2 regions of the Bacillus cereus group sp. RP37 genome follow, and region 1 is predicted to be linked to the other one. Evidence: riboswitches for the same ligand, from Rfam matches in the RefSeq annotation. Region 1 holds a riboswitch; the other holds the start of a gene.

Region 1 (15,596 bases):
GTTGAGCAACACTGTTAATCGTAACACTGTTTGGTACAAAGGCAGTACCATTTGCAATTGAATCGGATAGTACTACATTGTTCGCCGCAACATTTCCATCGTTTGTAAGAGAAAAGGTATAAGTTAATACATCTCCAACTTCCGCAAACGTTTGATTTACAGACTTGTTAGTATGAAGATTTGCTAGTCTAATTGTTGATGTTACAGAATTAGAATTTGCTGTTTTCGACGTCGGTGGCAGACTTGGATTTACAGTATATTGATAAGAGGCGAAAGCATTATTAATGATAGGATTTTGGGCGGTAATATTGATGACTGTTACTTGGAAAGAAAGGGTAAAAGTAGCTCCGCCAGGAATTGTGCCGATAGGTAAGGCAATGAGAGAATCTACATTTTGCAAAACGCCGTTTAGTGTTACAGTACCAGGAGTCAATATCGTTCCATTTGGAAGTGGATCTGTTAGTTGCACGTTAGTTGCAGCTGTATTTCCACTGTTTGTAATAAGGATTGTATAACTTATCGTTTCGCCAATTGTGGCAAATTGTTTGTTTGTTGATTTTGTTACTGTTACATTCGCGTTGTTAATTTGAGTGGAAACAAGATTAGAAGAGATGTTTTTTGTAACGGGTGATTGGATAGGATTTACAGTATATTGATAAGAAGCGCTGGATCCATTAGATACGACATTTGACGCAGGTATTGTGTTTACTACTACTTGAAATGAAATATTTTTTGTTGTACCAGTTGGGATAGATCCAATGTTCACACTATTAGCAGGATTTGCTCCAACTTGTGTCGTGCCATCTATTGTTAAACTGTTAAGGACAAAAGTGGTTCCGTTAGGAATGACATCTGTAAAAATAACATTGTTCGCATTCGTATTACCTGTAGCTGTAAAGGCAACAGTGTAAGTCAGTGTATCGCCAATATCTGCATAGTTTTTATCTACTGCTTTTGCCAAAGTTACAGTAGCATTATTCACTTGAGTAGAGACAATATTCGTCGTATCAGTCCCACTTACTGCTGGTTGATTTGGTACAGGAATGTATTGATAAGTTGTTGTACCGCTATTTAATATTGGGTTTGTTTGCGGGATAGAAGGAACGAGTACTTGAAATGAAACAGTAGTCGTAGAATTAGCAGCAATAGATCCAATTGATATCCCATTTGCGGGATTTGCCCCAGCTTGAGTAACTCCGTTAACAGTTACACTCCCTGGAATGAAAGTAGTCCCACTTGGAATTGGATCTGTATATATAACGTTAGTTGCAGGGATATTTCCTATATTAGCTAAGGCAATACTGTAAGTTAACGTTTCGCCAATATCGGTAAAGATTTTGTTAACTGATTTTGTGCCATTAATATCTGCAAGATTAATTTGTGTTCCTGCAGAGTTGCTTGTTGCGAGACCGTTAAAGGTTGTTCCTCCGGCAATTGGTGTATATTGAAAGGTAATATTAGCAGTGTTAGAGATAGGGTTTTGATTTGGAAGAGAAACGACAGTTGCTTGGAAAGTTACTGTACGAGAAGAGTTATTATTAATTGTTCCGAGAGATATACCAGCGGCAGGATTTGCATTTGTTTGTGGTACGTTATCTATCGTCACGCTTCCAGGTATGAAGGAAGTGCCGTTAGGGAGTATGTCTGTAAAAGTAACGTTATTAGCAGGCAGAAGCCCGGTATTAGGGATAGTAACGGTATAAGTGAGAACATCTCCAATGGCAGCGACACTTTTATTCACGTTTTTCGTTGCTTGTATATTTGGTGAATTTATATTGATTTGTAAACCGACTGTATTTAACATATAGGCATCTCCGTTAGTTGTTAAACGGATTGCGGCGGAAACTTGTGAGTTTGTTAAATAAGGAGAAATATCAATGGAAGTAATGTCCCAACCTTGCCGGCCGGCGGATATATTTGTGCTTGTAGAAGCACTTTGATTTCGTGTTCCAAATGTCCCAGTTGTATCTAAATTTCCAGCAGCATTATTAACTTGGGAACCGAAGAAATTATTTACAGCATTATTTGGCCCAGATAAAGCATTTAATGAACTGAAATTTGGTCCGAATAATGCTTGATCTCCAGTTAAATCAGCATCCCCTTCAGTAGAACTTATAAACAATCTCCCGCTTACAGGTCCCCCGGCAGGTGTTAAAAATCCTGAGACAGATACATCTGCACTACCAGTTTCTACAGAAACACGGTTACCAGCTACGTAAATTGTTAAATTTCTTGCGGGTAAGGAACCGTTTTGATAAGCGACAATGAGCGTCCATCCAGAAGAATTGATAGCCCCGTTAGAAGCATCTAAAGGATCTACAAGTCCAGGAACGGAACCTGTTGTATAGGATCCAGATCCAGCAGCTTGCACGAGTGATGTTACATCTGCGGATCGTGTATAAAATCCAAATGTGACAGATCCAGAAACGAATGTTTGATTTGAAGCTGTAACAGCTGAAGGAGTAATCGAGTATGTTGATACAGGTGTTGTGAAAGAAACAGGATTCCCTAAAACACTCGTAATGTTTTGATCACGAGATAAGTAGTTTCCGCCCCAAACAAGTTCTGCGTAAAGAATAGTACTACCAGCAGGGATATTTAAAATAGCGGTAGAACTATTTTGTGTATAGTTTAACGTAGTACCAGCAGGAAAAGTTGTGACTTGTAAAGCGGTATTCGTAGTTATAAACGCTCCAATTGCACCGATTGTACCAGCACGGTTTTGATTACTAATTTTACTTAAGCCTAAAGTGTTTCCTGTAATAGCGAGTGCGCCGTTAGTGGTGGTAGAAAATCGATTTGTAATTGGCATGTTGTCACCTCATTTACAATATAGTCTTGGTCAAAATAGGATATGTGTGTGACAAATAAAGGGAAACATGTACGAGTTGATTTGATAATAATGATTTAAATGTCTAGATAAGGGGATGAAGTATGCTTGAATTGGAAATTAAGGTGGAGCGTCTTAGGGACGAACAAATAGGCGATATTGTAGCATTATCTTCTTATATTGGCTGGGATTATAATAGAGAAGAAATCGAAACGATTTTTAATTCAGGTATTGTATACGGTGTGTGGAATGAGAGGAAGGAACTTATTGCGAGCGCTGCAATTATATTATATGGAGAGACGTTAGCGTCTATCGGAATGGTAATTGTACATCCAGATTATAAAGGAAGAGGAATTGGAAAGGTAATAACGGATTCATGCGTTAAAAGCGTATCAACTCGAACTCCAATTATGCTTATTGCTACGGATGAGGGAAAGCCTTTATACGAAAAGTTAGGGTTCAGGGCAGTGAGCGATGTTTCTAAATACATATGTAACTCATACAATGCGAATCATAAATATGCAGGAAATGAAGAATATATGATGGATTATGAAGAGGGGAATTTAGAAGAAATAATAAAAATAGATGAATATGCATTTGGAACAAATAGAAAAGAGTTTTTAAAGAAAAGAATTATACAAAGTGAACAGTGTATCGTTGTGAAGGGTAAGGAACAAAATGTACTAGGATATGGTTTAAGCGTACAAACACCAGAAAATAAAATAATAGGACCAGTCGTTGCTAAAAATGATGCGATGGCAATGCGAATTGTTCATCATTTAGCAAGAGATCATAATGGTAAATTGAGAATTGATGTACCAAAAGGAAAGAACAATTTTATGAAAGAATTAGAGGTTGCTGGTTTTAAAAAGGTTAATACACCACCAATTATGATGAGAAATAGTGATCAATTATTAAAAAGGAATAATGGGCTCTATAGTATTGCAGCACAAATTTTTGGGTAAAAAAGAATCCTTTCGTGAAAAGGATTCTTTTTTACAGTTAATTTAATCACGATATTGATCATGAATAGGTTGAAAAAGGTCTTCTTCGACATCTCTAACAACTGAAAAATGATCAACGTTATAATGCCCATGTAAAATTTTATTGTGATGACCAATAATTTGCTCTGCAGACAACACGTTAGAATCAGTGGTTGAATGACCGTTTTTAATTAATGTGACGTCAAAGCCTTGTACAGTTGCTGTTCTAACAGCAGTGTCAATACAATGTTCTGTTTTACATCCACCAATAACAATATGATTAATATTTTCTTCTTTTAAAAGTTCAAGTAAAGAAGTGCCATAGAATGAATTGGTTGCTGCTTTATTAATAAGGGTCGCAGACTGAGGTACTTGAATTTGATTATGTACTTCAAAGCCCACGCCACTACCAGAAGCAACATCGATATCTCTTACGAAAATAATAAGAGCATTAGAATCTATTGCTTTCTGTACAGCTGTATTTAATGTAGATAATAGCTCGGTTTTACGAAAAACCTCATTTTCTTGCTCATTTCCATCCATTAATTCTTGCTGAGCATCGATAATTAATAGTGCTTGTTTCATCGTGTCTCCCCTTTAATATGAAATAAGTTCCACTGTACATATTCCGTTAGATTGATGGGAAATCCTTCATTGCAAGCGAAGTAGACGATAGATTTACAAAGTTGTCAAATAAATTTCATTCTCTTAGCGTGTAAAAACATGTATGATAGGAGATGGAGAATTTTTGAGTAGGTGGGAATAACATGCAAACAGTAGAAGATTATCTTTCATTCTTACATACGAAAGGATTTAAATTATCAGAGGAAGCACAAGGATTTATTATGTTCGGACAAGGATATACTGGTGCGTCTGATGGAATTGTGAACGCGGCAATAGAAGCGACAATTAAACATCAATTACAGTTTGATGGGAGTTATTTTGTTGCGTTATTAGAACGATTGAAAGAAGAAGAAATTACAGATAAAAAAAGCGCTAAGGCTTTTATGCGGAAGTTACAAGGGTAACTTCACGCAGCCTGCGCTTCTTTTTTTGTTTTGGAAGGTAATTCAACAAAAACCATGCCTAGGAAAATACATAGGCATCCGATAATAGCAGAAATAGAAAGTTGTTCGTTTGCAACGAGAACGCCTGTTAATGCAGCAAATACGGGCTCCATTGCGAAAATAATTGCTACTCTCGTTGGAGAAGTATGTTTTTGTGCTGATGTTTGGATGAAAAAAGCAATGGATGTCGCGAATAAGGAAGTTAGAAATAGGGCGAATAAAAAGGAAGAATTCGTCCATAGTGCTACTGAAAATAATTTTTCCCAATCTTCAAACAAAAAGGCGCAAATAGAAGAAAACATACCGACGGCTAATACTTGTGATGTGCTTAGTAATAAAGGTGATATTTTCTTAGAGAAGAAGCCGTTAACAAGAATATGGGCAGCAAAAGCTACTGCACAGCCGAGAACGAGTATATCTCCAATGTTTAATTGAAAAGAATCACCCGCCGTTAATAAGTATAATCCTGCTGTTGCTACAGCAATGCCAATTACGATAAAAAGGGTAGCTTTTTGTTTTAAAAAGATAAAAGACAAAATTGGTACCATAACGATACTAAGCCCTGTTAAGAACCCAGCTTTTGAAGAAGTTGTATAAAGTAAGCCGAATGTTTGTAATACATAGCCAACACATAAAAAGAATCCAACGATTAATCCAGCGAGGTTACTCTGTTTTATATCTTGTTTTGAAGTTTTTTTTGAGAAAATCAGTTGAACGAATAATAAAATAATTCCGGCGAATAAAAAGCGAATACCATTAAAAGTAAATGGACCAACGAAAGACATTGCATTTTGAACGACAACAAACGTAGCTCCCCAAATAAAAGAGACAAATAATAAAGCAAGAGGAGCAACCCAATCTTTTTTCACACCCATACCCCCGTTAATTTTGTAAGATAGCTTTTCTAGCTAATTCATCAGCGACTTTATTTTGACTACTTGGAATCCACTTAATAAAAAAGAGATCGAAACTTTTTATGTACTGCAGTGCTTCCTCTAATAGTGGTGCAAACATTTTATTTTTTGCGTATTCTTTTTCAACAGCTCGCTCAACAAGTTGCGAATCTGTACGAAATGAGACAATGTTATAATTATGCTCCGTGCAATATTTTAATGCCGCAAGTAAAGCGTGGTACTCTGCTTCATGATTGGACATTGTCCCAAGGGGCAATGATAATTGTACAGCTGGTTGCACCCCTTTAATAAACACCCCTGCACCAGAAGGACCAGGATTTCCTTTTGATGCACCATCAATATATACTTCAATCAAAATGTGAAACCTCCAAATGATAAGATGATCCCCTACTTAAATGTTTCTTTGAAGTAGGGGATAGAGTAACTTAGCCGATTGTAATACTATAACGACATGTAAATGTTTCATTCGCTTGTAAAGATTGAATTCCTTTTTTTTCCTTAAAATCTTTTGCTGGATTTATTTCATCAGCAATTCCGTACCAAGGTTCAATACATAAGAAAGGTGCGTTCTCGCCTGGTGTCCATACGCCGACAAATGGGAATCCGTCAAATTCTACTTTTACAAATTTATCATGTTTATGAGAACGAATAGAGATTTCATCCGTATTCATATTTTCAAAAATAAGCGCATCATTTTTAAATAAATCGTATGTAAGTGGTAATTCATTCGTATTTTCAGCGATTAATTGCTTTTTACTTGAAAGATAAGGTCCTTCTAATACGCTTGTTTCTAAGCGTTCAGAACCATTAAATGCTAAATGATAATCTGTAAATGATTCGCCCTCTAATAAGGGGAAGTTGAAACCAGGATGTGCTCCGATTGAGAAGAACATCTCTTTTGAAGCAGGGTTATGTACTTCATATGTTACATGGACGATTTGTCCGTCTAGCTCATAAGAAACGAGTAATTCAAATTCGTATGGGTATTTTTTTAATGTTTCTTCATTACTAGTTACAATATAAGTGATTTTCGTTTCACTTTGTTCTTGTACAGAGAATGTAAGATCACGAGCAAAGCCGTGTTGTGTTAAAGAATATGGTTTACCATCTACGTAGTATGTATTATCTACTAATCGGCCGACAATTGGGAATAAAATTGGTGCGCGGCGCCCCCAATAAGTAGAATCGCCTTGCCATAAGTATTCAGTGTTATCTTCTTTTAAGCGAACGCTTTGTAATTCTGCACCTTTGTCAGAAATGGAAACGATCACTTTTTCATTTTGAATTGTTGCTGTCATGAAGTGAAACCTCCTAAATCTTTCATATGTTTTATTATACGTTGTCTAAAAGAAAAAAGGTAGTTCATGATAGGAATCTATTGACGAAAGAGTGTGTATTGCGTAGAATATAATCTTGTTGCTTAAAAAACGAATAACGTGGTTCGAAACCATCCCACGTAAAAAAACTAAGGAGATTTTGTCATGAATATTAGAACATTAGTCGGTAATGGTATTTTAGCGGCATTATATATTGCTGTTTCTATGCTTATTCAGCCATTTGGCTTTACGAATGTACAATTTCGTATTTCAGAGATGTTTAATCATCTTGTTGTATTTAATAAGAAAGCAATTTACGGAATTGTATTAGGTGTATTTTTAACGAATCTCTTTTTCTCACCTATGATCGCTTACGATTTAGTATTTGGAGTAGGGCAATCTATTCTGGCGCTAGTTGCAACGATTATATCTATGCGATTTATTAAAGGTGTTTGGGCTCGTATGATTTTTAATACAGTTATTTTTACAATTACAATGTTTATGATTGCAATTGAACTTCATCTTGCATTGGGTTTACCGTTTATGTTGTCTTGGTTAACATGTGCAGTCGGTGAATTTGTTGTCATGGCGATCGGTATGCCTGTAATGTACTGGATTAATAAGCGAGTACGATTTGAAAGATTTATGCAATAGATGAAAGAGCTATTCCTATAGGGATAGCTCTTTTTGCATGTGATAATATTGAATATAATTCTTCGACTCTTGATACAATATAATAAAATAAAGTGAGGCTTTCATTAGCTGGATACATATAAGAAGTCTTACATAAGGGGAATCTAGTATGAAATATAAAATTCATTGGTTGTATAAAACAAAAAGCGGTTTGCAGACGGAATTAACGACAGATTATATGAACATAGAAGATGTATTGCAATTTGCGGAGGATTTCGAGAAAACAGGAAGAGTGAAAGAATTATTATTTTACGATGAAATGGATGCAGAATGGTCATTAAAGGAAATGAAGAAGCTGAGCAAACAAGTGGAGGAAGAACCCCAAGAAATACTCGTTTATTTTGATGGCGGCTATGATGTACAGACGAAAGAAGCTGGAGTAGGTATATGTGTATACTATAAAAAAGGAAATACAAAATACCGAATTCGCCGTAATGCATATATAGAAGGTATATATGATAATAATGAAGCGGAATATGCGTCATTATTATACGGTATGAATATACTCGAGGAATTAGGCATTAAGTATGAAGCAGTTACACTTCGCGGTGATTCTCAAGTGGTATTACAACAATTGGCCGGGGAATGGCCTTGCTATGATGAGCATTTAAATCATTATTTAGACCAAATTGAGCAAAAAGCGAAGCAAATGAAATTAAAACTTGTATGTGAGCCAATATCTAGAAAACAAAATAAAGAAGCACATCAATTAGCAACGCAAGCATTAGAAGGAACAGTTATCGATAGTCATAAAGAAATAACCGAATAGAGAGGTGCAACGGTGGATAAAAAGCAACTCATTACAGAGGTAAATGACTTATTAGAAACATATTGTGAAGGGTGTTTTTTGCGAGAACATAATCGGAAGACAAATAGTAAATATTACGCCCATTCATTTTGTATACGTCAATGTACAGTTGGAGAAACATTGAAAAAGTATGGAGAACAGTTGTCATAAAAAACATCCAGAGAACATTCTCTGGATGTTTTTTTAATGCTTCGCTTCATTTAATTGATGCTCGCACTTGCTTAATTTCTTTTCCTCATTCATTAGAAAGGGCTCGTCTAAATCTGTCGCAACAGATTTCATAATTTCAAGCTGAGAGCGAGCTTCTTCTACAGCAGTAGTAGCATGCTCTAATGTATCTGGATCCATTGAAATTGTCGCTGATCCTACCATTTTTTGTGCTGTTTCTACACGGAATTTCACTTCTTCAAAATCATTTACTTCTGATCCCATTATTACTTCCTCCTTTGTATATTGCGCATTTCACATAGTTTTTGCTCTGTAAAACGGAAATATACAAAGGAATAACAAAGGAGGTTACCAAGTAAGGTAACCTCCTGTCATATGTTGGATTAAAGTTTTACTACGTTAGCAGCTTGAGGTCCGCGGTTTCCTTCAGTGATATCGAAAGATACTTCTTGGCCTTCTTCTAAAGCTTTGTAGCCGTCACCTTGAATAGCAGAGAAATGTACGAATACATCGTCAGCGCCTTCCATTTCGATAAATCCAAAACCTTTTTCGTTGTTAAACCATTTTACTTTTCCTTGCATGTTACAATTCCTCCTAAAAACATTTGCTTTTTTCATTTAGTGAAATTCATTTAAAAGATAAGATAAACTAAAAATGCTATAATCTTGAATATTCTGCTAAATGATTAATTTAAATATACACGAATTGGTAGAAATTAGTCAAGTAAGCGATTTTATTTTTTTGTATTTTTAAATAATTTTTCAGCCGAATTTTTAAATAGGTATAGGACAGGCCGAGTATGTAATATTCTTAATTGAATGCTATACATAATGAGGTGAAAGAATGAATGAGTCTTATTTATTAGATAATGAAGGAATGAGAACGAGAACTGACATACCAAATTGGGTTACAAAAGAATTTCAAAATTTTTCGAGTGTCGTGCTAGAACCAACTTTCCCGTGCTATTTCGGCTTAACAGCTTTGAAAAAGAATGAACTTCGTTATTCATTTCTTTCTCATAATGATTGGAGTCATTTGCCACATACAATGTTATCTTTTTTAGAGTTAATGAAAGAGCGGCCAATTGTAAGAAGAGGCTTTTTTCTTTTTGTAGAGCCGGAATGTGAAGAACAATCACTTGAATATTATCGTGATTACTTTTGGAAAGTACTACAATATTTACATGAAAACGATAATCAAACATGGCCGAAGCAAATTCCTGAAGACCCAGACCATTACTTATGGGAATTTTCATTTGGTGGGGAACCGATATTCGCATTTGGAAATGCGCCAGCTTATAAACAACGAAAAACTAGGCATTTAGGGAATTCTCTCGTTATTGGGTTTCAGCCACGGACTATCTTTGATGGATTAGAAGGGGATCGCCCTAAAGGAGCATATTCAAGACAAACGGTCCGGGAGCGAGTTGAAAAGTGGGATCAGTTGCCGAAACATCCTAACATTAGTCATTATGGTGATCCGGATCATCGTGAATGGAAACAATACTTCATAGGAGACGATGTAGAGCCGATAAAAGGAAAATGCCCTTTTCTTCATAGGATAGAAAAGTAAGAGCCATCATCGGGATGGCTCTTTTGCATATTTTGGATAAAAAAGGGTATTTTAGTAGTAAATATTTTGATGAAAGCTAGTCTATTTTTAAACATTACATCATTACTTAATAGTAAAGGAAGTAGAAAGGATAGAGCTATGTTTGGAGCGATTATACAACAAATTGTATTAGGTATTTCATTAGCTGCACCAGTAGGTCCGATTAATATTGAAATGTTAAAACGAGGAATTGAACGAGGTTTTTGGCATGCATGGGTTGTTGGAATTGGTGGAATGACTGCAGATATTTTGTTTATGCTTCTCATCTATTTCGGTTTATCTTCTGTATTTATGTATACATATGTACAAGCTTTTATGTATTGTACAGGGTTTTTCTTGTTATTTTATTTAGGATTTCAAAGTGTAAAACAAGGAATCTTCCACTCGAATATGGAATATAAAAAAGAAGAGGTAGGTGGCCTTAAACAATCGTTTATGGCAGGTTTTTTAATTGCGATATCCAATCCATTAAATCTTGTTTTTTGGTTTGGTATATACGGAAGTACACTTAGCTCATTGCTTACCAAGGTAACGAAACAAGAAGCCTTTTTGTACAGCCTTTGTATTATCGTTGGTATTATTTTATGGAATTTAAATATTGCTTTTTCTGTCCATTTTGGCAGAACTTTATTAAAGCAAAAAGCACTTGGCTATATAACAGCCGGAGCAGGTATTATTTTAGTAGGATATTCTATCCATTTTGCATACAAAGCTTTACAGTTGTTCACATAAGATTGAAGGGGAGATTTTTATGTATCGAACCACTATTGACGGAAAAGAAATTATTATTACGTTAGCACCAAAAATCCGAAAAGAAATTACTGATAGGAATCCACTATATGAAGCGGTATTTCATAATGCAGCAAGATTACTACAAACAAAGCAACCAACGTTTGCGGTAAATCATGAAGTACTTGGGCTCATTATTGGAGAGGTACAAAGAGGAGAAGTAACAGTGTTTGCGGTGGAACATATTATTCCGAAGCAAAATATATTTGGATCGAATAATTTTTTCTCGACAATAGAGCAACAGGCAAATTTGTAAAGGGAATAGAATAAGAATAGAAAATAAAAGAAATAGTCGTAACGATATGTTGCGGCTGTTTTTTTGGAAAAGGGGAAGAAAGATGAAGAGAGTGGGGAAAGAGTTCTTTTTACAACATGATATCGTTATTATGTATAGTATTCTAATTATTTTCATCATTATTTTAAAAATGCAATTTTTTACATGGATCGGTATGTTAGCGTGTTTGTTTGGTATTGTTTTTTATACGCTTAACGAATATATGACACATCGGTTTTTATTCCATTTAAAGCCACCTAAAAACGTATTTTTATTAAAAATGTTAAGAAGATTACATTATGATCATCACGTATATCCAGATGATTTAAAACTTTTATTTTTGCCTGTATGGTTTAGTATACCTAGCTTTACTATATATTTACTTATATCATACGGTATAACAAAAAGTGTTACTATTACACTTTCATTCGGAATCGGAATGATTATCATGCTTCTCGTTTATGAATGGAAACATTATATTGCGCATAAGCCAATTCGTCCTTTCACTAAGTTTGGAAGATGGTTAAAAAAACAGCACATATTACACCATTATAAAAATGAAAAGTTTTGGTTTGGTGTTTCAAATCCAGTATTTGATTTCCTATTTGGAACACTTAAAGATGGAAAAGACGTTGAATTAAGCGAAACAGCTCGTAATTTAGAAAAAGAGAAAAAGACAGAAGTAGTGCGATAAGCGCTACTTTTTATTTTATTTTAACGAGAATAAAAGCTCGATTGGTACGGGTTGAAAAGTAAAAATTTTATGTTGAAAAAGTATATTAAAAACTTAGGGAAAAATGCCGAAAAATGTCTATCGAAAAATCTTTGCAGGAATGTATGGATTGTCTAAAATGAAAATAAGTTTCTGAATATTTATAAAATTTAGTCTTTAGGTATACAAGGGGGAATTGTATTTCTAGTAAGAGAGGGGATCGGAGAATGAAACGAGATGATACGTCAGCACGTAAGTTACAAAATGAGGTGAATTATACAGAGGTTGTTCAGTCAGAAGAATTTCAATTGCTATTAAATACGAAAAAGAAGTTTATCGTTCCGATGAGTATTTTCTTTTTAAGCTTTTTTATTGCACTACCTATTTTAACATCGTATTCAAAGGTGCTCAATACACCAGCATTTGGTGATGTTACATGGGCATGGGTATTTGCTTTCGCACAATTTATTATGACATGGGCATTATGTATGATTTATAGCAAAAAGGCGGAATCATTTGATGAAATCTCGCAAAAAATTCTACAAGATATGCAAAAAGGGAGGGGCTGAACTTGAATACGACTGCGTTTGCACTATTTTTAATTATTGTCCTTGGTACGCTAGTCATAACCTATTTTGCATCGAAAAAAACGAAAAATGCGAGTGAATTTTATACGGCTGGAGGGGGATTAACTGGTTGGCAAAATGGGCTGGCCATTGCGGGAGATTATATGTCTGCTGCGTCATTTCTTGGTATAGCCGGGGCGATCGCGTTAACTGGGTTTGATGGATTCTTTTATAGTATCGGCTTTTTAGTTGCTTATTTAGTTGTTCTATACCTTGTCGCAGAACCGCTTAGAAATTTAGGGAAGTACACGTTAGCAGATATGATTGCGGCGCGTTTTGATGCGAAAAAAGTTCGCGGAGTTGCAGCGCTTAATACGATGACGATTTCGATTTTTTATATGATTGCACAATTAGTTGGGGCTGGTGCACTTATTAAATTATTATTAGGAATCGAATATACGACATCAGTTTTAATCGTTGGTACATTAATGACAGTGTACGTTATTTTTGGTGGAATGACTGCGACGAGTTGGGTACAAATTGTTAAGGCTGTACTACTTATGGCTGGTACATTTATTATTTCTGTTATCGTTTTCTCCAAATTTAATTTCAGTGTGACTGAAATGTTTGCGCAAATGAAAACAGCTACACCATTAAAAGATTCGTTTTTAAATCCAGGAGTAAAGTATAAAGATGGTCTTGATACGCTATCTTTAAATTTAGGACTAGTCCTTGGTACTGCAGGATTACCACATATTCTTGTTCGCTTTTTTACAGTACGTGATGCAAAAACAGCACGTCAATCTGTTGTATACGCTACGTGGTTAATTGGTGCATTTTATATTATGACAATTTTCTTAGGGTTTGGAGCAGCGGCGTTTGTAGGAAATGAGGCAATTATGAAAGCAAACCCTGCTGGTAATATGGCAGCACCTTTATTAGCTAAAGCGTTAGGTGGAGATTTCTTATTTGCTTTCGTATCAGCCATTGCCTTTGCAACAATTTTAGCTGTAGTGGCAGGACTTGTATTAACAGCGGCATCAGCATTCGCGCATGATTTTTATAATGAGATTCTTCGCAAAGGAAAATCAACGGAAAAAGAGCAAGTGTCCATGGCTCGTTATGCGTCTATTGGAGTAGCGGTATTATCTATTATATTAGCGTTATTTGCTCAAACATTGAACGTAGCATTTTTAGTTTCATTAGCATTTGCGGTTGCAGCGAGTGCAAACTTGCCAGTTATATTATTCACAATATATTGGAAGCGCTTCAATACAACAGGTGCCATCTCTGGTATGATTGTTGGTCTTGTATCAGCAATTGTTCTTGTAGCGTTAAGTCCAAATGTTTGGAACCCTGTAGCTGGAAAAGCTATATTTGTTGGGGAAGCGATATTCCCATATACGACACCTGGAATTATTTCGATTCCGCTCGGATTCCTGGCAGCATATTTAGGAACCGTTTTATCTAGTAAGAAAGAAGATGCTGCGAAATTTGATGAAATTCTTGTGAAATCTAATACTGGACATGGTATTAGTGATGCATCCTCGCATTAAAAAAGAGGGGCTTTTCGATAGATAAGAAAAGCTCCTTTTTCTTTTGTCATTTTCTTGTAAATAATACTGCTTTGTAAGTAGGATTTGTCTTAATTTTGTGGAATGAAAATAAGCAGGGAGAAATTTAAATCATCATGGCACCAGCGCAGCTTTTGTGAAAAATAAGTTGTTATGGAAGGTGGAAGAAATGATGAAAACGAAACAGACTGATGAATTATTAGCAAAAGACGAGCAATATGTGTGGCACGGAATGCGTCCCTTTAGTCCAAATAGTACAATGATAGGGGCAAAAGCAGAAGGGTGCTGGGTTGAAGATATACAAGGAAAAAGATATTTAGATGGAATGAGTGGTCTTTGGTGTGTGAATAGTGGATACGGAAGAAAAGAGCTCGCAGAGGCGGCTTATAAGCAATTACAAACATTATCATATTTTCCGATGTCACAATCGCATGAACCGGCTATAAAGCTTGCAGAAAAATTAAATGAGTGGCTTGGAGGAGAGTATGTTATTTTCTTCTCTAATAGTGGTTCGGAAGCGAATGAAACAGCTTTTAAAATAGCAAGGCAATACTATGCTCAAAAAGGTGAACCACATCGTTATAAATTTATGTCACGTTACCGCGGGTATCATGGAAATACAATGGCAACGATGGCAGCGACGGGACAAGCACAACGTAGATATCAATATGAGCCATTTGCTTCAGGATTTTTACATGTAACGCCGCCAGATTGTTATCGTATGCCTGAAATAGAAACAGAGAACATTTATGATGTAGAATGTGTAAAAGAAGTAGATCGTGTCATGACATGGGAATTAAGTGAAACGATTGCAGCTTTTATTATGGAACCAATTATTACGGGCGGAGGCATTTTAATGCCGCCACAAGACTATATGAAAGCTGTTCATGAAACGTGTCAAAAACACGGTGCACTACTCATTAGTGATGAAGTGATTTGCGGTTTCGGACGTACAGGAAAAGCGTTTGGATTTATGAATTATGATGTAAAGCCAGATATTATTACGATGGCAAAAGGGATCACGAGTGCATATTTACCGTTATCAGCGACAGCTGTGAAAAAAGAAATATATGAAGCATTTAAAGGGAAGGGAGAATATGAATTCTTCCGTCATATTAATACATTTGGTGGAAATCCTGCGGCTTGTGCATTAGCGCTTAAAAACTTAGAGATTATGGAAAATGAAAATTTAATTGAGCGATCTGCACAAATGGGCTCGCTTTTATTAGAGCAATTAAAAGAAGAAATCGGGGAACATCCGTTAGTTGGAAATATTAGAGGAAAAGGTCTA
Region 2 (15,596 bases), 240 kb from region 1:
TTACATTTTAACCATGTTGGAGCATAAAAACTCGTCGGAATTTCAGCTTCTCTAAAAAGAGAATTTTGCATAAAAGATAAAGAATCCATTAATTCAGCTGTTGACTGTACAGCACACCTTTGATCACTCGTTAAAATCAATTTTGCTGCTTCAACCACTTCCATTGTTTCCGTTGGTATAGGTGCTTTTTCTATTATGGTATGTAAGTCATATCCCTTCCTCCATTCATGAAAGGATGTAACCGTCATTGGTTCTATAGTACGGTCTAAGCGACCATGACGAATAAAAGAAATCTTCATTTTTTCCACTCTCCATTCATCACTTACGAACTCTATTATGTACTATTTTTAAATATCATACCACGCAAAAAAAGAAAGTTATACACCTTTACATATCCCCACCACTCTCATGTGTGACCCAGCATGTATACCATCCATCCCATCAAAATATGTAGTTGTTTCATGATGACGAATCTTTTTTAAATGTATATAAGAAAATACAAATAAAGTTAACGCTATAACACTCCCCACAAATTCAAACATCATTTTACCGCCTCTAATTTCTCCCACTTTAGTAGGTTATTGTATTTTTTATTATACCCCTATATAAAGATGCACGCATTTAAACCGTTCTTTTTTTCTAATAACTTGAAGTTCTTGTATATTTTCTTACAAAAAGTGAATATTTTTCGAATTTTTACTTTGGAAACATTTACAAACTAGACAATATGGTTCAAAATAAGAGGAAATAAAAAAAACCAAAATTATTCTTTTTTTGGAAAACTGTAACAAGGAGAGTTGCTTATGCAGATCGCAGAAACTGGAGATATCATTGAATTTAAAGGTGGAATGCAAGGCCGTGTTCAAAAAGTAAATCAAAACTCCGTTATTGTAGATATAACAATCATGGAAAATTTTAGAGAACTAGATATGGAACCTCTTACAGTTGTAAGTCATAAAAACTATACTGTCATTAATCAAAATGCATAATATAATAGAAAGAAAGGATCTGTATGTTATACAGATCCTTTCTTTCTATTATATATTAACGATTATCAATTGTTTCTGGATATAGATCATGGTTCATCATGCGGTAGTCTGCCATTTGTTCATATTTCGTTCCTGGGCGACCGTAGTTGCAATAAGGATCAATTGAAATCCCTCCACGTGGTGTGAATTTGCCCCATACCTCAATGTAACGCGGATCCATTAATTTAATTAAATCATTCATAATAACGTTCATGCAATCTTCGTGGAAGTCACCGTGATTGCGGAAACTAAATAAATATAGCTTTAAAGATTTACTCTCTACCATTCTTTGTTCTGGAATGTAGCTAATATAAATTGTTGCAAAATCTGGTTGGCCTGTTTTCGGACATAAGCTTGTAAATTCAGGACAATTGAATTTCACAAAATAATCACGGTTTGGATGATTATTATCAAATACCTCTAAAATTTCTGGGCTATATTCAAATAAATATTTTGTATTTTGATTTCCTAATAATGTTACATCTTTTAAATCTTCATCTAATCTTCCTGTCATTTTAAACATCCCTTCTCATTATACTCCGCGTTTATTTCCCCATACTAACGCATGAAGCTGCGGCAATACTTTTGCATTATTCATCTCTTTACAATTTACAGCTTTATCAATCAGCCACTCGTACTTATCTAATAATTTCTTAATCAGCATCGCATCATCCACAGTTTTTGTATCATCATTCCCTACTTGTAAGAAAAATGGTACATCGGGATAACGTTCGTGCATCTTAACTGCATATTCAAAATCTTGATCGTCGAATACTACTACTTTTAAACTAATATCTTTTCCTGCTAGTTTCTGAATCACATCATCTAACTTCTGAAAATCAGTATTCATCGCCGAACTTGGTGGTTTTGGAGAAATCGTTATCTCATCAATTTGAAGTAACCAATCTTGCCATTTACTCCCTTGCGTTTCGATTGCTGTTCGCATTCCATTCTCTTTTAATATAGAAAGAAGAAACTCAATATTTTTCAGCAATGCTGGATTTCCGCCTGAAATCGTAACATGAGAAAAATTTTCGCCACCAATTTCTACAAGCTCATTCCAAACGTCTTCTGCTGTCATCTGTCTAATTTGATCTTTAGCCGATCCATCCCACGTAAAAGCAGAATCACACCAAGCGCAGCTATAATCACAGCCAGCTGTACGGATAAACATTGTCTTTTGTCCTACAACCATTCCTTCACCTTGAATAGTCGGACCAAATATTTCTAAGACAGGGATTTTACTCATCGAGCATCCACTCCCGTCTTACTTCCGCATAACTAGTCGGAGTCTCAAATAGACGAACAAATTCAACGCGAGCTCCTTTATATTCGTTCGCACGATTATCTTTTGTTAACGCTTCTGCCATTTTTTCATAAATCCAAACGACCATATTTTCAGCAGTCGTATTCATTGCTGGTAACGTTTCGTTTAAATAACGATGGTCTAAATAAATTTCTATTTCATTCTTCCAAATTTCTTTTATATCTCCAAAGTCAATCGCAAGACCTATTTCATTTACATATCCACTAATTCCAAATACAACTTTATATGTGTGACCATGTAAGTTTTTACATTTTCCTTCATAACAGTGTAAATGGTGCGCTGCATCAAATGTAAATTCCTTGCTGACCATTACTCTTTTATTATGATATTTGAGCTGTTTACGCTGAATATCCTTGTCCATTTTTTGCAAATTTTCTACGATGCGAAATCCAAAGAAATTATCCATTAGTTGTTTGCTCCTTCGCGTTCTTGTAGGTACGTATCTAATCCTGCTTTACGAAGTTGACATGCTGGACATTCACCGCAACCATCACCAATGATTCCGTTATAACATGTTAATGTTTTTTCTCGAACAAACTCGAATGCTCCAAGTTCATCTGATAATTTCCACGTTTCCGCTTTATCAATCCACATAAGTGGCGTATGAATCACAAACGGATAATCCATGGATAAATTTAAAGTAACGTTTAACGATTTCACAAATACGTCACGGCAATCTGGGTAACCACTAAAATCAGTTTCACATACACCCGTTACAATATGACGTGCTCCTACTTGTTTTGCTAATACAGCAGCAAATGATAAGAATAGTAAATTTCGTCCATCTACAAATGTCGATGGCAATTCACCTTCTTCATGTGTAATCTCCATATCCGTTCTCGTTAACGCATTTGGAGCAAGTTGATTTAATAGACTCATATCTAGTACCGTATGCTTAATTCCTAGCTCTTTCGCAATTTCCGCTGCACAATCAATTTCTAACTTATGACGTTGATTGTAATTAAACGTTACAGCCTCTACTTCTGCAAACTGCTCTATTGCCCAAAATAAACATGTCGTACTATCTTGTCCTCCACTAAAAACAACAACTGCCTTTTCTTTTTTCATTTCACTCATTCTCCTTCTCTATTACGAATAAGAAGAAAGAACGTTCTTGAACTGTCACAATAAAAAAACAAAACAATACCTAAAGATATTGTTGTTTCCATAGTTTTTTATAGAGGGAGTTCGCGAACCTCTCCCGTGCATTGCACGGAATTCCTTCTTTCATTGACAAAGCTTATTGTAACATATTGTATACTACCAGAAAAAATTTCTGATTTTTCCGCTATTTCTCATTTCATTTCTTTCATTTTATAGTATGATTAATTTAATGTGAGAAGAGAGGAGGCATCCCACTGAAATCCTTTATTATTTATCTCTTTTTAAATATATTATTCATCCTTGTTACAATGCTCGTATACCATTTATTTTGGAATCAAAAAGGGAAACGTTCTCCTAAATTAAATTCAGCAATATTTATTGTATTGTGTTGCCTCGTTACTATACTATGTATCACTTTCGCAGCAAAAACAAATTATGGATTTCAATTTGATATGCGGCATATCGTATTAATTGTCGGTACATTAACCGGAGGTCCTATTGCTGGCGGCTCTATATTAGTTGTATTAAATATATACCGCTTCTTATTAGGAGGAATAGGTGTTTTCCCATCGCTTATCGGTTCTATCCTTCTATTTATTGTCCTATTATTTACATACAAATTTTTCAATCGAACTTCTAATCGTATAAAAATAGCACTTGCTATTATCTACAGTCTCACATACGGATTTAGTTGGATACCTTTCTTCCTTTCAAAGGTTACAAACAAGGCTGATTATATACCACATATTATTGTGTATGAGTTATGTACGATACTTGGTACGATTCTTATTTTATATTTACTACACATATTACAAACTCAAATTCGTCTCCAAAACGAACTTATGAATGCTGAAAAATTTCATTTAATTGGTGAAATGGCAGCGTCTATCTCTCATGAAATTCGCAATCCATTAACTTCAACGAAAGGATTTTTGCAACTTTTACAATCAGATACATGCACTGAGCAGGAGCGAAAATTATATATCGACATTGCCATCAACGGAATCGAACAAGCAAACCACGTTCTTACAGATTATTTAACCTTTGCAAAACCAAGTATTGAAAAAGAACAAAGATTACAGTTAGAAGAAGAACTGCTACATGCATTATCGTTAATTACACCGCTTGCTAATTTAGCAAATGTGCGTACACATTATATAAAGCAAAGCACTTCTTTTTTTATCGCGGGAGAAAAACAAAAACTAAATCAATGCTTGTTAAATATTTTAAAAAACTGCATTGAGGCCATGCCAAAAGGCGGTGATCTTTATTTCACATTAGTTCCTGATCATAAGCATATTCAGTTATATATAAAAGATACAGGAGTCGGTATGGATACCGAACAAGTGAAACGTCTCGGCTCTCCTTTCTATTCAACGAAAGAAAAAGGAACTGGACTTGGAATGATGGTCGTATTCAGTGTTGTTCAAGCTATGAATGGAAAAATTGATATTATAAGTGAAAAAGGAATCGGTACAACCTTCTTATTAACTTTTCCACTCATACAAAAAACGTGATGAAATCATCATCACGTTTTTTCTGTTCCTTCAACTAATTCAGCAAAAGCTTTCACTTTTCCATGTGGCTTTTGATTTTCTTTACGTGCTTTCCAAGCGCGCTCTTCTTCTTTCTTTTTCTTGGACATACTTTTCAACTCCTTCTTTCCTTTCTCCATGTAGTATTCCAAAATAAGAAAGAAAACTATGCACATATCAAAAAAGAAGTGGTCTCCCACTTCTTCCTAATTATCGTTGTAAAATTGCGTGTTTCGCCTCTTTTAACTGCGTAAGATGTCTTTGTTCATGCAAATCAAGAAATTGAATCCACTGATACAAATTCAGATCATTAAAAACAGGATGCTTTAATCCATTTTCAAATAGATCTTTTTCATCTATAACACTATGAAGCGCGTGTAATAGTTCTTGTCGTGAATGTTCTAGTAATTGAATTCCTTGCTGTTTTTTCATTAACGTTTCTGTTGGTTGCATTTGCTGAGGAGCTTCTCGTTTATGTGTGCGATCAAGCGTAAGTTGGAGGTCTTTAAATGGAGTCGTGTTTCTTTCGTTTTTTTGTAAAGCATATACAAGGGCAGACGTGACAGATTGTTCAACTAAATGCAAGTGATGCAAAATTTGAATAATACTCCATTTATCACGGCGTGGCTTTACATTCACTTCTGTATCATTTAACATTTCAATTTCTGATAATAGCGTGCTTCGAGTAGACTGTAATGAGTTCACCAAACTTTCTAAACTCACATCCATATTAGATTGAAGCATATTTCTTTCCCCCCTTTTTGTTGGTGAAAAGAGGTGCTCCTTATGAGAAACACCCCTTTAGTATTCTGAATTTTCTTTTATTATCTCATCATTTTCCCATTATGTCGATGTTAAACATGTGAAAAAAAGCGCATGTTTTTTACAATTTTGTGTCGTCAATCGCATGTAACCATGCTTCAATTTCTGTAATGACACTTTTCACACAGCCTTCAGCAAATGGTGATGTTAAATTTGCAACTTCTACTAATTCCAAGAATGATTTACTTCCACCTTGTTGGCACAGATTCACATAATCTTCCCACGCCTCTTGTCTATTATCTCTTGCACGTTTCCAAAATTGCAGTGCACAAATTTGTGCTAACGTGTAGTCAATATAGTAGAACGGCGAGCTATAAATATGTCCTTGACGTTGCCAGAATCCACCGCGCTCTAAATAATCATTATCTTCATAATCACGATGCGGCAAATACTTTTTCTCTATATTACGCCATGCTGTCTTACGCTCTTCTGGTGATGCTTCTGGATTTTCATATACATAATGTTGATATTCATCAACAGATACACCATACGGTAAAAACAGAAGTGCTGAACTTAGGTGAGAGAAGTAATATTTATCTGCATCTTCTTCAAAGAATAATTTCATCCATGGCCATGTAAAGAATTCCATACTCATAGAATGAATTTCACACGCTTCATACGTTGGCCAATTGTATTCTGGAATTTCAAACTTACGACTTTCATATACTTGGAAAGCATGACCAGCTTCATGTGTTAATACATCAATGTCCCCAGATGTTCCATTGAAGTTCGAGAAAATAAATGGTGCTTTATAATTCTCGATATATGTACAATAACCGCCACCCGCTTTTCCTTTTTTCGCAACTAAATCTAATAAATCATTATCTAGCATGAAATTGAAAAATTCATCCGTTTCAGCCGATAACTCTTTATACATCGTTTTCCCATGATTAACAATCCAATCCGCATCTCCTTTTGGAGTTGGATTACCAGTAGCAAACTCAAAGTTTTCATCATAATATGCTAATTTTTCTACACCAATACGTGCTTGTTGTCGCTTTCTTAATTCCGTTGTAACTGGAACGATATAATCAAGTACTTGCTGACGATAATTCGCCACCATTTCCGCATTATAATCTGTACGGTACATTCTCGCATATCCAAGTTCAACAAAGTTTTTGAAACCTAAAGATTTAGCGATGTTCGTTCTCACTTTAACAAGCTCATCATAAATACGATCTAACTCTTCCTCATTCTCAGCTAAAAATCCGTAATATGCTTCACTTGCTGCTTTACGTTCACTTCTTTCTTTCCCTTGCATAAATGGAATAAGCTGTGATAACGTTCTTTCTTCTCCTGCAAAGTCAATTTTTGCAGATGCTAATAACTGCGTATATTGTGAAGACAATTTATTCTCTAATTGTAAATCTTTCACGACTTCATCAGAATATGTTTTCAAATCACACTCTGCTAGAGCAAACAATTGCTTCCCATAATACGCTTCTAATTCTTCACGAAATGGAGAATGAATTAACGCTTTATAATACTTTGTACCATATCCTTGTACAACTGGAGAGAATTCATCAAAGAAATCTTGCTCTTCCTTATAAAAAGCATCTGTCGTATCAACAGAATGACGAATGTAACAAAGATTCCCCATTGTACCAAAATCGTTGCGAATTTCGTTAATTGAATGAATGACTTGTTTTTGTTCTTCTACAGTTTTTGCGTTATCAAACTTCTCTAAAGCAACAGTAAACTTCTCTTTTAATTCTTCAATATTTGGCCGTTTATATTCATAGTCTTTAAATGACATGAACGAGCCTCCTCTCCATTATATACATCCTTACTATAATTCAATGCTTACTTACAAATCTCCTCTTATTCTTCAGCAAAATACGGCAGATGTTGTCATAATTACATGTAAACAAAAAAGCCTTGGATTTCTTTATCCAAAGCTCCTTTGGAACATACTATTATTTTTCATACTTTCCAATCTTTTTTAATAGATCAAGTAATTCATCCTTTTCTTCTTTCGTTAACATTTCAAAAGACTGATGTATAACTTGCTCATGCCCTGGAAAAATAGAAGCAATAAAGGTCTCTCCAGACTCAGTTAGTTGTGCATATATAACACGTCTGTCATTCGGGCACGGAATTCTCTTTACTAGTCCCTTTTTTTCTAGCTTATCTACAACATATGTAATGCTGCCACTAGCTATTAAAATACGCTCACCAATTTGCTGAAGTGGCTGACCGCCTTTATGATATAGCAGTTCTAATACAGCAAATTCAGTTGGATTTAACCCGTTACTTTGTATAGATTTATTTGTAGTATCCATAACAGAACGATGTACACGAGATAATGCAATAAATACTTTTAAAGATTGAGAAATATCTTCTCGTTCATTATTTGATGTCATACAACTTTCAACCCTTCACTTAAATTCTCAGTAATAAAAAGAAAAAAACAGCTTAGTACTTCATGTAATTCCCGAATGAGTATTCACTCATTCATTACCTCTCCCCAAATATATTATGAATGATTCTTGAATAAAAACATGACAATTTTAACATAGTTTATATATAATGATAATAAAAAAGAAGGAGTACCAAATTTGAAAGTCAAATTCCACAGCATAGTTTTATATATATTGCTTGTTATCCTACCAACGATAGGGATTGGTGCTACATTTTATTCATATCATTCGTATAAAATGAAACAGGAAAACAAACAATCTGCTCACACGGTTCTCTTTTTATATAGAGACTATTTAGATCATCACCTTGGTGAAGCAATCTCCGCATTAGAAATGCTCTCAAAAGTCGTAGGAACCGAGACTGGAAATATAAATGGAGTGAAACAAATTGTACATGATACAGATGGAAACGATGCACGCTTTTCTGGTCTATATTACGCTACACCAGAAGGAATCATTACAATCGCATCCGAAGGCGAACGACCACCTGTTGATGTCTCAGATCGCAAATATATTCAAGACGCGTTACAAACGAAGAAAACAACTGTATCATCAGCCATTACAGATCGTGTTCTTGGACATCAAGCGATTATGATTGCTTCTCCCATTTTCAATAAACAGAAGGAGCTCTCAGGCTTATTGTTAGCAAGTTTACGCTTTGATTACATTTCATCATCTTTAAATGCCATTAAGCCACAATACCATTTTGAAGTAACCGATAAACATGATGTAGTTTTTCTAACCGATGATAATAACGAAACAAGTGATGCGCATTCTAATATGCTTACTACTCCACTCCAACGATTAAATTGGAAGGTCTCTGTTTCTCCATTGCCTATCCATCAAAAAACTTTATACCAGTGGGTTTCAATAGAGTGTATAGCTACTTTATTTTTAATGTCTATTTTATTTTTACTTGCTCAATATATGTTGTTAAAACGTCAAACAAAACTGGAAAGACAACAAAATGAACTACAAAAAATTGAATTGGTTGGAACTTTTGCAGCTAGTACAGCCCACGAAATCCGTAATCCTCTTACCGGAATTAAAGGACTCGTCGCTCTATTAAAAGAAAAATATAAAGATGAACAAGATCAGTTCTATTTTTCCATCATTGAACAAGAAATAGAACGGATTAATGAAATTGTAAGCGAATTTCTTATTCTTGGAAAGCCAACCGCTATCATTGAACAAACATATGATGTGAGAACTATTTTAAATGAGGTAGCATTGATTATTCAATCTGAGGCGAATCTACATAACATTGTATTCCATTTACATTTGCCAGACCATCCTGTTCATATACGTTGCTCAAAAGACCATATGAAACAAGTGGTTTTAAACATTACAAAAAATGCAATTGAAGCCATGACTTCTGGTGACACACTAACTATTTCCGTAACAAACAATGAAACACATGCACAATTGCAAATTATAGATACTGGAAAAGGGATTCCAAAACATATTCAAAAACACCTCTTTCATCCGTTCTTTACTAATAAAGATACTGGAACAGGTCTTGGACTTGTCATATGTAAACGAATTGTAGAGATGTACAATGGGCATATTTTTATTGACAGTATAGAAAACGAAGGAACGACAGTTCATATCGAAATTCCGTTACACCTAGTATAATTATCCTTATCCCAAAAGGGTAATTATACTTATTTCATAAAACCAGCCACAAGCATTCGCCAAAAATTACTCGATTTTCCTTCATACCCAATTTGAAAAATAGGTACCTTTATAATTGATAACCATTTGGGTGTTTGTTTTTCTTTATAGCACTGGTACTGTAAAATAAGCTTGTCCAATTCTTGACTAACTTGAATTGTCTCCATACTATTTAACCCACTCGTTAAACCTAATTGAATCATTTCTTCACGCTTTATATGAATATCACGTGAAAGCTTTTCTAATGTGTACTTCCTTTTTACAGTAAACATTCATATCCCCCTTATTATACTTCCTTGCTCTCAACTTCACTTCTCCATTGGCCTTTTAACTACTTAATCATATTTGAATTTGAAGAATCAGAAAATTTAACATTTTCTCCCTGTAATTTACAAATCTTTACCCTCACTTTGAGAATTATTACAAATTATTCTATCTTTGTAAATACATTCGCAATAATAGACATTTTTTTCATCTTCTTTTTTTACAAATACCAATTAAATAGCGGATTCTCTATTTTCCATATACTTTTCTTCGACATTTTTTGTTTAATTTATATAAAAACGCAAAACATAATAATGATTGATAAAGTGCAAATTTAATCATTGGGGATTTTGTTCATTCCCTACTGCCCGCAAATAGCGGGATAAAATAGAAAGGAAATATTTATATGCGCAAATATACGATTGCATTGCTTATGTTTACTATGTTCTTACCATCCTTCTTGTTCCCTGTTCAAGCAAAGGCCCATACAAACAAAGTAGCTATTGTCATTGATGACTTCGGCAATAATATGAAGGGAACTGATAAAATGTTATCACTTCCTATTCCACTGACTGTTGCCGTTATGCCTTTTCTTCCTTCTACAAAGGAAGATGCGATAGCGGCTCATAAGAAAGGACACGAAGTTATTATACATATGCCAATGGAACCTATTAAAGGTAAAAAAGAATGGCTTGGACCAAAAGCGATTACAACTGATTTAAGCGACGAAGAAATAAATAACCGACTCGAACAAGCAATTCAAGAAGTACCGCATGCAATTGGGATGAACAATCATATGGGATCAAAAGTGACCGCGGACGAAAGAATTGTACGCCTTATACTTGCAGCTTGTAAAAAACACGGTTTATTTTATTTAGATAGCAAAACAAATCCTAAGAGTGTTGTCCCAAAAATCGGGAAAGAATTAGGAGTACCTATTATTGAAAACCAATTATTTTTTGATGATGTGTATACAGCGGCACATATTTCAAAACAAGCTCAATTACTCATCAAAAAACTTCAAGAAAAGCCGATTATGGTAGCTATCGGACATGTTGGGCCTCCAGGTGAAATTACATCCCGTGTTATAGAAACTTCTATTCCTCAAATTCGCGAACATGCAGATTTTATTTTTTTATCTGATTTAGCATTATCTCCGCCTCCTGTTTCAAAATAGGATTCATTATTCAAACTAAAAAAGGTACCAATCTGCATATAGCAAATTGGTACCTCTCCTTTTTAACTTAAATATAATCTACATGACTCACTCGGAATCCTTTTCTCTCTATTTTTTCAATTAATTTCTTTATTTTTTTTTCATTTAACTCATCTGTTATATTTACGATAACACGGCGAATATATTGATCCCCGTTATCTAGCGTAAATAATCCACCGATATTAAATGCCTTCAACAATGTCCCAAGTTCTTTAATCGTTCCCTTACAATCTTGTGTTGCAATTGTTAATATATAACCACCCGTCCGCATACCGAATGAATCTTCAATAACATCAAATATATTAGAATGCGTTAAGATACCGACAAATTCATTATAATCATTTAGCACAGCTAAAAATGGAAGACGACGAATAACATAAAATGCTCTGAAAAAAGAATCCTTTTCAAAAATAAATGCAGAGGAATCTTCCAGCATATGTTCCGTACTTAATTTCTCTAATCCACTATTACACTTCTTTTCTAAAAGATCTACTTTATAAATAATCCCCATGAATTTCTTTTCATCTTCTGCTAATACAGGGATTGCTCGAAATCCCGTTTCATTCATAATGTGCAAAGCCTCTTCACCTGAATCGTTTATTTTGCAAAATGTTACTTGCTGTTTTGGCAGAAAATGATATTTAACTCGCAAAATATGTTCCTCCTTACATGTCAACATGTAATCTATATATAATAAGGAGACCTATATTTTATGAGTAAATTTATTTTTAAAACGCTTTCATTTATTTATTGACTTGTAACGAAATCACAAACATTTTATATAACAGAACTCTTGGCACCTTTTATCATTAACAATTTCACATGGTAATTCATTAAATATTCTATACCCTCTAGCCATTTTTTCGTATCTTCTGGAGTTTTCCCCCACACGATTATGCCATAATTATGAACAAGAACTACTCCTCCACCTTCAATAAAATTCGGCACATTATTTTCTAATAAATCAGCGAATTTTTTCTCATCTTCTACAATGGGAATTGTCATTTCTGTTATACCTTCTTTTCCAAAAACACGTTCCACGCTACGTTTATCGAATGTTACTTCCCCTTCTTCTCCATATAACTCTGATATTAAATGACTATCTACAGTCTGCACTTGTAAAATACATTCTGCACTACTTTTTTTATAAATATCCGCATGCATAAATGATTCCGCAGCTGGTTTTTCTTCATTTTCAAATACTGGCTCACACATACAATTCACAACAATAAAATCTTCTTCTGAAAATAACCCTTTATCTCTTCCCTCAACGTTTACTAAAAAAGTTAACGGCTCTTTTGACGTACAGAGTGATAAACTAATTTTTGTACCATAAAACCAATCACGAAGTGCCAACTCAGATTTCACATCTTTTAATTCATTCCATTTCTTTAGAAAAAATAACATTTCGTCACCCCCGGCGTAATAGTTATATAATGTTCGAATCCTTTATATGTAAAAGGAATATTTTTTGATTATTCTAAAAATTTAATTGAATTATCACATGAGAACGCTTTTTTGTCAATATGGTTTCACAGCTCTTCTATAAAATGGGCCATCTATATTTCTATACTCCTGTCTATTTCCTATTTCATTTTATACATAAAAAATACGTTATTCTTTTTAAATCAAAGAATAACGTATTTTCTCATCTTTTATTTCGTGATTGCGTTATATAAAAACTGTGCATATTGTTCGCGTGTTACGAAGTCATCGCCTAAAAAGTTTCCTTTTCCATCACCTTTTGATATATTATTATCCGCTAAAGCTTTTACATATCCTTCTGCCCAATGACCTTTTGGCACATCAGTAAAGCTCACTACACTCTTTTCTGTTTCCTTTAATTGGAACACCTTTTGTAATACTACTGACATTTCATATCGAGTTAACACTCCATCTGGGCGGAACGTACCATCACCATCTCCCGTCATAATTCCAGCTTGTGTAACTGCCTCAATAGCCCCTTCATACATATTTCCTTTCGTATCTGTGAACTTCGTTTTCTGTTCTAAATTACGCTCCAACTTCAAATGTTTTTGTATTAAAACTGCTACTTGACCGCGCGTAATGTTGTCACCAAATCCAAATTTTCCATTTCCATAACCTACAAATAATTTTTCTTTTGCTAAATGATTAATTGCTTGCTCTGACCAATGGCCTTTTGGTACATCTTTAAATTCCATTACTTCTTCGGCTACTTTTCCATTTACAACATTTTGAATCACAGAACCAGTGAAGAAAATCCCTGTATCCGCAAATGGATCTTTCACACCAAATTCATATACTTTCTCACCTGGTGTACTCCACTTAACTGCATCGTTACTATACGTCCCACCTTCGCTCTTCAAGCTAATTTTTGTAGAGATTTTACCATCTTTTTCGTATACAGGTACTTTCACTTCTTTATTTACTTCTGTTTCCTCTAAAAATACTTTTTGGTTTTGAACATTGATGTAAGCTGTTTTACTTAGTTCTATAACTGGTCGAACATCGCGGATTTCATTTGCAACAAAACTTAGAAATACTAACTTTTTCAAATTGCTAACTGGTGTTAAGTCTGAAATATAATTTGCTTCTAAATCAAGCTTTTGTAAGTTTACTAGATTTGATAATGGAGTAATATCCTTTAACTCATTGTTAGGTAAATCTAATTCTGTAAGATGAGTCATTTTAGCAAGTGGTGTCACATCTTCTATTTGATTTTTCCCGATAAATAACTTACTTAATTGATTCATTTGATCAATGCCCGATAAATCTTTAACTTTATTACGTGTTAATACTAAGTCTGTTAAAGGTAATGAATATAACGGTTTAATATCTTCAATTTGATTACCTGCTAAAGTCAAGTATGTTACATTTTTTAACGCGCTTAATGGAGCAACATTCGTAATTTTATTATTTGCTAAATTCAAGTAATCTAGTTGTTCCATTTTCGCTAATGCTGTTACATCTTCTATTTGATTTCCTGATAGATATAAACTTTTTACATTTTTCATTTCCACTAATGGTGCAACGTTTGTAATTTTATTATTACTTAAATCAAGAGATTCTAAATTATCCATCTTAACAAGTGGCGTTACATCTGAAAATTCATTACCACGCAAAGCTAAATGATTTAATTGCTTTAAGTTCGTAAAGAACGACGGATCTTTTATCTTCGCATTTGCAACTGTTAAAGATTTTAAATTTGGCATATATTTTAATGCACTATAATCAAGAATCTCATTCGTATTTAAAAACAAGTCCTTTACTTGTAATAACTCTTCTTTCGTAATTGGTGTATTTAAATCTTTTCTATTAAATACTTTTTTATTAACAAGTTCTCTTAATTTCTTATCTGTTATCACGTTTTGACTATCAACTGGATTATCCGTTTCCGTCTTACCTGAATTAGAGTTGTCATCTGGTTTCTCTGTTTCTTGGTCACCTAATGTTGGATCTTTAATTTCAAATTGAACTTGATATTTGTGATCATATCCAATAGCCGGAATAAGTATGTGCATTTGCATATTGTGCTTCTTCTCAAATTCGCCAATTTCAAATTGGACTACTTTCGTTCCATTTTTCCTCTTATCTTCTGATAGAACTTTCACATCATGAAATACACCAGGTTGGTTTTTATCCTCTATTCTAAGATATTGAAAATAATCGCTATCTTGCATTGTTACAGTAACAATTTTTTTCCCGGCTACAATCGCTACTTTAGGATCTTTTATATATTGAGAAACCATAGATGGTTCATCTTTTTGATCCTTATATATTTTAATCTCAGTATCGTATGTACGTTCACTAGCTGCTGCCACCGACTGGTTTGCTTCAGCTTTTAGTGCTGCTAATGCTGGAGTAGAGTATGTAGCAAATGGAATTGCTAATGTTGTGGCTACTACTAGCGCCTTAATATAACTTTTTTTCAAAATAATATCCCCTATCATATATAATTTTCATAATTGATAACACTTATCAATTACTTACAAAATAAATGATAATGAATCTCATTATCATTGTCAATGATAATCTTACATTAAGTTTATATTTCCATGGATAAAAAATAAAAAACCCTTGATTCAAAGGGCTTTTTTGCTTATCGTATGAAGAATTTCACTTTTTTCTTTTTCATTAATAACACCAATTTTTTGCAAAATATTTGCATACAATACAAGTTTATTATATATCCGTTCTGACATCCTTCTCCCTTCTTTCCTTCGA

What was found. Region 1 has a riboswitch for preQ1 ahead of QCI44_RS20135 (QueT transporter family protein). Riboswitches for the same ligand answer to the same signal wherever they lie in the genome.
Positions count from the first base shown of each region.
Region 2: another riboswitch for preQ1. It lies ahead of queC (7-cyano-7-deazaguanine synthase QueC); the one in region 1 lies ahead of QCI44_RS20135 (QueT transporter family protein).

Region 1 is NZ_JARVHP010000001.1:3,807,818-3,823,413, reverse strand. It holds gene QCI44_RS20170 (DUF7507 domain-containing protein) at 1-2,812, opposite strand, end outside; gene QCI44_RS20165 (GNAT family N-acetyltransferase) at 2,935-3,795, shown strand; gene QCI44_RS20160 (cysteine hydrolase family protein) at 3,838-4,398, opposite strand; gene QCI44_RS20155 (DUF6123 family protein) at 4,581-4,841, shown strand; gene QCI44_RS20150 (DMT family transporter) at 4,844-5,749, opposite strand; gene QCI44_RS20145 (reverse transcriptase-like protein) at 5,763-6,149, opposite strand; gene QCI44_RS20140 (aldose 1-epimerase family protein) at 6,220-7,092, opposite strand; PreQ1 riboswitch class I at 7,225-7,269, shown strand; gene QCI44_RS20135 (QueT transporter family protein) at 7,276-7,764, shown strand; gene QCI44_RS20130 (ribonuclease H family protein) at 7,913-8,572, shown strand; gene QCI44_RS20125 (zinc-finger domain-containing protein) at 8,585-8,761, shown strand; gene QCI44_RS20120 (DUF2564 family protein) at 8,795-9,043, opposite strand; gene cspB (cold shock-like protein CspB) at 9,163-9,360, opposite strand; gene QCI44_RS20110 (YqcI/YcgG family protein) at 9,623-10,351, shown strand; gene QCI44_RS20105 (LysE family transporter) at 10,490-11,122, shown strand; gene QCI44_RS20100 (hypothetical protein) at 11,142-11,435, shown strand; gene QCI44_RS20095 (sterol desaturase family protein) at 11,518-12,147, shown strand; gene QCI44_RS20090 (DUF485 domain-containing protein) at 12,393-12,734, shown strand; gene QCI44_RS20085 (solute symporter family protein) at 12,737-14,287, shown strand; gene QCI44_RS20080 (aspartate aminotransferase family protein) at 14,478-15,596, shown strand, end outside.
Region 2 is NZ_JARVHP010000001.1:4,045,596-4,061,191, forward strand. It holds gene QCI44_RS21365 (hypothetical protein) at 1-299, opposite strand, end outside; partial or broken gene QCI44_RS21370 (hypothetical protein) at 388-569, opposite strand; gene QCI44_RS21375 (YkvS family protein) at 804-989, shown strand; gene queF (preQ(1) synthase) at 1,045-1,542, opposite strand; gene queE (7-carboxy-7-deazaguanine synthase QueE) at 1,561-2,277, opposite strand; gene queD (6-carboxytetrahydropterin synthase QueD) at 2,270-2,761, opposite strand; gene queC (7-cyano-7-deazaguanine synthase QueC) at 2,761-3,423, opposite strand; PreQ1 riboswitch class I at 3,517-3,560, opposite strand; gene kinB (sporulation sensor histidine kinase KinB) at 3,768-4,976, shown strand; gene QCI44_RS21405 (DUF6254 family protein) at 4,988-5,104, opposite strand; gene QCI44_RS21410 (DinB family protein) at 5,205-5,738, opposite strand; gene QCI44_RS21415 (M3 family oligoendopeptidase) at 5,878-7,572, opposite strand; gene QCI44_RS21420 (MarR family winged helix-turn-helix transcriptional regulator) at 7,733-8,179, opposite strand; gene QCI44_RS21425 (DUF3149 domain-containing protein) at 8,375-9,871, shown strand; gene QCI44_RS21430 (aspartyl-phosphate phosphatase Spo0E family protein) at 9,901-10,182, opposite strand; gene QCI44_RS21435 (divergent polysaccharide deacetylase family protein) at 10,581-11,351, shown strand; gene cbpA (cyclic di-AMP binding protein CbpA) at 11,419-12,042, opposite strand; gene QCI44_RS21445 (class II aldolase/adducin family protein) at 12,168-12,797, opposite strand; gene QCI44_RS21450 (NEAT domain-containing leucine-rich repeat protein) at 13,046-15,322, opposite strand.